DNA from 3 places in the Pseudoalteromonas aliena SW19 genome. Region 3 is predicted to be linked to each of the others. Evidence: predicted binding sites of a transcription regulator. Region 3 holds the regulator's gene; each other region holds the start of a gene.

Region 1 (2,280 bases), on a different contig from region 3:
AATGCTGAAATTTTAGCACCTTCGCGCAGCGTTGTTTCAGAACTTGACTGACCAACTAAAGAGCTGTCGGTGAACGGCGCTATTTCCATCATGTCAGCACCTGTAATAGGGAACTCATCGGCAATGGCTGATAAAATATCAAGCGCATGTTGCGGTGTTAAACCGTTATCTTCTGGCGTACCCGTAGCAGATGCAAACTCAGCGTCCAGCGCATCAATATCAAAACTAACATACACTTCATCAACGTTATCAGCTTTTAATTGTGCAATAGCCTCAGCAGCAACTGCGGCTGCGCCACGTTCTATGATTTCATGTGCCCAATGTTGCTTAACACCAAACGTACTTTCCCAGTGCGCTTTTGGCTTACCGCTTGAACGAATACCAAATTGAATTAAATGATGCGGTGCCGGTAAAAACTCTAAAATATGTGTACACCACGAGCCAAAACATAAATCAATACCTAAGCGTTCAACGAGTAAATCTGTATGCGCGTCAAAGTGAATAATAGCAGTGCGTTTGCCCTGCTCACGCTTAGCTTTTAAGTACGCTTTAGTCAGTGGATAACTAATTGAGTGATCGCCACCAATACCAAATATGCCTTTGTCTGTAAATGTTGCGTAAAAGCTGTCGCATACGTCTTCAGTAATCGATAATGGGCTCACATAATAATCATTATCTTCATTACCGTATAACGCTTTTTGGCAGTTAGAAATTGTTGCATCATTTAGGTATTTGTCATGCAATAAATGTGGAATTACACGCACATCACCCAAATCAAACGAATGGCACTGTGGTTGTTGATCAATCAATGCTGAGCGCACAAATAACGGTCCCCAATTTGCGCCACGTAAAATACCGCCACCGCAATCAGAGCTAATACCTAACATAACCGCTTTATGCGGGGAATTTGGTAATTTATTTAACGACTCACGCCATAGGTTATCAACGTTTTCAGTTTGCCCGTAAAGTTTATTTCTCAGTGCTGCTTTTCGCTCTTTGGCTGTATTTACCGTGTATACACCATCACCTGGTGCGCACAAGCAGTGCTCAACTTTGTTTTTAAATGCTTGAAATTGTGTGCTCATAATAAACCCTTACGATTTTTTGTTCTGTCCGCAACTAACTAATTTTGATTAGTTATGCAAAATATTTAAAAATGCCTAAACTTTAAATAAATTCTATTTTGCTTAATAAGTCCGTGCCTGATCCGTATAAGTACATTTGCTTAAAAATAGTTAAAGCTAATACAATCAATTGAATTAATTAAACTTTAGTAATTTACAGCTAGGGCTTATTTAATTTTAGTTACGCGCTTGAGTGATACTTATTATGTCTGCTTAAACATGTCAACCACACCGTATGGCCGCGCATATAGATGCTTGATTGAATATTCATTGTTGATGAATAAATCAAATTAACACTTTAAAATATTCATACTTAATTTTGAACAGTTAGAATAAAACGGACAATCGTCCTGTACTTGATAAACGTTTCTAGCAATCATGTTTGATTGACAACAATTTTTATAAAAAGGCTTAGCTATGGAAAAGGTATTTCACTTAGGACTATGTATTGACGATCTTAAAGGTGCAAAACTTGCAATTGTACCGGGCGACCCTGATCGTGCTGCACGCATTTCACAATTCCTAGACAATCCAACCTGCCTTGCTCAAACACGTGAATTCCATGTTTATTTAGGCCAACTTAATGGTCACTCTGTGGTTATTTGTTCTACGGGTATTGGTGGTCCATCTACGTCTATTGCTGTAGAAGAATTAGCGCAACTTGGCGTACGTAAATTTTTACGTATTGGTACAACGGGTGCTATTCAACCACATATAAACGAAGGTGACATTTTAATTAGCCAAGCATCTGTGCGTTTAGACGGTGCTAGCCAGCATTTTGCACCACTTAGCTACCCTGCTGTGTCTGACTTTTATGCAACACAAGCAATGGTACAAGCATGTAATAATTTGAATATCGATTTTCATATTGGTATTACAGCTTCAAGCGATACGTTCTACCCAGGCCAAGAGCGTTACGATACGCATTCTGGTTACGTGCCAAAAGCATTCCAAGGTAGCTGTGAAGAATGGCAAAAGCTTGGTGTAATGAACTACGAAATGGAATCGGCGACATTATTTACTATGTGCGCGGCACTTGGTTTACAAGCAGCTTGTGTAGCAGGCGTACTTGTCAACCGTACTCGCCAAGAAATACCAAATGTTGACCATGGTGAAATAGAGCGAAAATCTGTCGCTGTCGTACTTGAAGCAGCTA
Region 2 (2,280 bases), 140 kb from region 3:
CTTCAAATGCCGCATATTTTTTACGTACGTCTCTAAAGTAAGCCGCTATTTCTTCTAGATGATTTAAGTCAAGTTCAGTGTCACGTTCGGTTCCTTCAACAATTGCCACAATGGTTTCGGTTGCTGAATGTCCGTAAGTCATGCTCATAGATGAAATAGCGGTATCAAGCATATCAATGCCCGCATCGATCGCCTTTTGATAAGTTGCTGTACTTAAACCAGTTGTAGCGTGGCACTGCATAGCAATAGGAACCGATACGGTTTCTTTAAGTGCTTTAATTAGTTTTTCAGCGTCGTATGGTTTTAATAAACCCGCCATATCTTTAATACAAATTGAGTGACAACCTAAATCTTCTAATTGCTTAGCTAGCGTTAGCCACATATCAAGCGTGTGTACAGGACTTACAGTATAAGAAATAGTACCTTGAGCATGTGCGCCTACTTTTATAGCCGCTTTAATCGCTGTTTCAAGGTTACGTACATCGTTCATTGCATCGAAAATACGAAAAACATCAACACCATTTTTATGTGCGCGCTCTACAAATTTTTCAACCACGTCATCTGCGTAATGGCGGTAACCTAATAAGTTTTGACCACGTAATAACATTTGCTGCTTAGTATTAGGCATTGCTTTTTTAAGTGCACGAATACGTTCCCATGGGTCTTCGCCTAAATAACGAATACACGAATCAAATGTAGCACCACCCCACGATTCAATAGACCAATAACCTGCGTTATCTAATTTACTAGCAATTGGCAGCATATCGTCAAGGCGCATTCGGGTTGCGAGTAATGATTGGTGCGCGTCGCGTAATACCAATTCTGTTAATTTTAATTTAGCCATGAATATGCCCCTTATTTATTATTTGATTTGTACTGAGCAATGGCAGCACTAATAGCAGCGATGTGCTCATTAGGCACACCTTGAGATTTAAAAGACGGCGATTTAGCTGGTATTGCTACCTCTGGTTCGCTAAAGCGCGTTACCAAACTTGACATAAGCGTTACTGCACCAATTAATATCGACAGAAATACAAACACCCCAACCATACCGGTGAGCATTAAACTACCAGCTGTTGTGAGTAGAGCACCTATATCCATTTATTTCCCCTTGAAACCTACATTGAAATAAAAAATCAATTTAATTAAATATTTATTCACTGGATGATAACAAAACCAATAACTTTGTCTACACCTTGTAAATTGGTAAAACCAATTAATCTTAAAACAACATGCCACCCAATTAATTTACATGCTGTAGGCCAACAAAAACAGGACCTACAATACATAGAGTGAATAACAACTATAGCTAAAAATTATATATAAGTTGTTAATTAACTATTTAACCTAGTAAAAATAGACATTAAAAATTATAAAAATCATAAAGAAACCTCACAATTGCAAATTGGTCTTACCAAATAAAATATATCCAGTAAATATTTATCAGTAGTTTTCAGTAGTGTGAATAAGTTACATAACAAAGCGTAAAAGTTACTAACCAATTAAAAATCAAACACACACAAAAACCATAACCGCATGATATTAAACAAAAATAAATATTGGCATGTAACTGGCATTAGTTATTGTGAGCAAAATTTATAAACCAAGGAGAAAACAATGTTACGCTGGACAATTACATTTCTAGTTATTGCTTTAATCGCTGCAGTGTTAGGTTTTGGTGGCATCGCAGGTGCCGCAGCTGGTATAGCAAAAATTATATTTTTTATCTTTATAGTACTTTTAGTGATTTCATTAGTTTCAGGTGCACTACGTGGAAAATCTCCCAGGTAGATAAAGCACTAACTAACACTAAAATTTAATTTAAACTTACAAGGAATCACATTATGAAATCTACAACTTTAAAAGCAGCACTAATTGGTCTATTCGCAAGTTTTTTCATCATGGGTTGTGAAGACAACCATGCGGAAGACGCAGGCGAACGTATTGACGAAGCAGTAACTGACGTGCAGAACAAAGTAGAAGATGCATGCGAAGAAGTTAAAGAAGGCGTAAACGCTGAAGAAACTAACTGTTAATACTTTTAGCACCGCTAAAAAACGGCTCAAGAGCCGTTTTTTTGTGTCTACAATAAAATCACTGACTATAAAGCTGCTCATTTAGAGGTTAGCTTGTTAAAATAGAAAAAAATGATACTTTAAATAAGATAATATGGCATTTACAACGACCTACACACTCGATAAACCCTATTTTTACGAGTGCTTTGATGAATCACTGCCTTACAGTAAACGTGCAAAACCTAAGTATTTTTTACTTGTGTTG
Region 3 (2,280 bases):
ACCAATTTTCTGAATCAATGCTGTCATGCATGCTTGCTATCGGCGCACAGTACTGGCCGCATATCTTGCCTGAATATATCCCAAGTGAATTACAGAGCTTTCCTAATATAAATCACAGCGATCATCATATGAGCGTGCAGCCGTGTGATTTATTTGTACAAATACGCTCAGACCGAGAAGACGTTAATCATTTATTTGCACTGCAAATTTTAAAATTATTTGCCCCCGATGTTGAGCTGGTGGAGCAAATTCGTAATTTTCGGTTTTTGGATGGCCGAGATTTTAACGGCTTCATTTATGGAGGCGACACAGCCCTTGGAAGAAAGAAACGTGCTACGGCCCTTGTAAATAAACAGGGGAGCTTTGAAGATCAAGGCAGCTATATTCATGTGCAGCGTTATAAGCACGATTTAACAATGTGGCAGCACTTATCATTGAGTGAGCAAGAGCAAATAATGGGGCGTACGCGTCTTGATAATACGCTTATTACACCTACTGTAGAAACCTCTCATGCTGTGCGTAGCGAGCTAAAAGACGAAAGCGGGCAACCGCTATTATTAAATCAGAGCATGCCTTACGGTGATGTTTACGAGCAAGGGATGTTATCTATTTCCTGCGCCTCGACAGGAACAGCATTTGAAAAAGTACTGAAAAGCCGTTTAGGTGAGAAAGAGTGTTATGATCAGTGGCTTGATTTCACTCAAGCCGACATGGGATCTGCTTTTTTTGCACCCTCTATAGGATTTTTAAAGCAGCTTTAATTTTTTAGCTTGTTATACCAACCGGTATAAATATCTGAACAAGTTAACGAATTAAATCACTCTATAACGTTGTTAAAAATTTTTTATTTAGAACAACTAGATATAAAAATCCTTGCCTAGTTATAGCGCAATTTCCTTATCGTTAAATAGACCCCATATATAAGCCGGTTGGTATTAAACGTTATCGAATAATAGTCTTACGCGCTCTAGTGTGACGTCTATTTCAGATATTTTTGCAGGTGCAATGAATATTGTATCGTCGCCTGCAATGGTCCCTAGCACGCCATCTGCTTTACCTAACGAATCGAGTAAACGCGCAATAAGTTGAGCAGCCCCTGGGCTTGTGCGAATAATGATCATCATTTCGTTGTGCATAATGTCGATTACTAATTGGCGTAATGGGCTCTTTGCCGTAGGAACGCCCATTTCTGCAGGTAAACAGTAGACCATTTCTTGTTTAGCGTTACGTGTACGTACCGCACCAAACTTACTTAGCATCCGAGATACTTTGCTTTGGCTGATATTATCAAAACCTTGCTCTTTTAACGCGTCAACTATTTCGCCTTGAGAGCCAAAGTTCTCTTCTTTTAAAAGTGATTTAAATGCTTTTACCAGTGCTTCTTGTTTATCTTGCGGTTGCATAGTCTTTATTCATTTTTGTTATTTATGTCGTAAATTCTACACAATAATGAATAATTATGCAGTAGTTGTTTAGTTAACTTGCCAGTTTGATGCGATAAACCAATAAAGTTTACAACTATGGTCGAAAATATACCTGAAATACACAGGATAAATTTGTTTTTAGTCGCTAATTTCATTATCTTAAGAGCCACAAATATTTCCTACCTCAAATGACGGAGAATTCCAATGAAAGTTGCTGTATTAGGTGCTGCAGGCGGTATCGGCCAAGCGTTGTCTTTATTATTAAAAACAGGCTTACCAGCTGGCTCTGAATTATCACTTTATGATGTTGCACCAGTAGTACCAGGTGTTGCGGTTGACCTTTCTCACATCCCAACAGATGTTAAAGTAGCAGGTTTTGGCGCAGATGAACTAAACAAAGCGCTTGAAGGCTCTGACATCGTTCTTATTCCAGCGGGTATGCCACGTAAACCAGGCATGGACCGTGCTGATTTATTTAATGTGAATGCTGGTATCATCAAAACGTTAGCAGAAGGCATTGTTGCTAGCTGTCCTAAAGCGTTAGTTGGTATTATTACTAACCCAGTAAACGGCACCGTTCCAATTGTTGCTGAAGTATTCAAAAAAGCGGGTACTTACGACGCTAAACGCGTATTCGGTATTACTACGCTTGACGTTATTCGTTCAGAAGCATTTGTTGCTGAGCTAAAAGGCGTAGACGTAGCAACAGTGAAAGTACCAGTAATTGGTGGTCACTCTGGCACAACTATCCTGCCTCTACTTTCTCAAGTTGAAGGTGTTTCTTTCACTGATGAAGAGGTTGCTGCACTTACTCCACGTATCCAAAATGCAGGTACTGAAGTTGTAAATGCTAAAG

The links. The regulator ArgR, encoded in region 3, controls arginine synthesis, uptake and breakdown. The targets are predictions, from matches to a motif close to ANTGAATANNTATTCANT.
Region 1: the regulator ArgR is predicted to act here: its motif matches at 1,129-1,146, upstream of PALI_RS18645 (arginase family protein).
Region 2: the regulator ArgR is predicted to act here: its motif matches at 1,145-1,162, upstream of PALI_RS02430 (OadG family protein).

The regions. Positions count from the first base shown of each region.
Region 1 covers NZ_AQGU01000029.1:507,529-509,808, reverse strand. The annotation lists gene PALI_RS18645 (arginase family protein) at 1-1,085, opposite strand, end outside; gene udp (uridine phosphorylase) at 1,542-2,280, shown strand, end outside.
Region 2 covers NZ_AQGU01000022.1:55,811-58,090, forward strand. The annotation lists gene oadA (sodium-extruding oxaloacetate decarboxylase subunit alpha) at 1-844, opposite strand, end outside; gene PALI_RS02430 (OadG family protein) at 856-1,101, opposite strand; gene PALI_RS02435 (DUF1328 family protein) at 1,618-1,791, shown strand; gene PALI_RS02440 (hypothetical protein) at 1,845-2,036, shown strand; gene PALI_RS02445 (YcxB family protein) at 2,170-2,280, shown strand, end outside.
Region 3 covers NZ_AQGU01000022.1:195,441-197,720, reverse strand. The annotation lists gene PALI_RS03120 (Dyp-type peroxidase) at 1-761, shown strand, start outside; gene argR (transcriptional regulator ArgR) at 936-1,403, opposite strand; gene PALI_RS03110 (hypothetical protein) at 1,409-1,594, opposite strand; gene mdh (malate dehydrogenase) at 1,629-2,280, shown strand, end outside.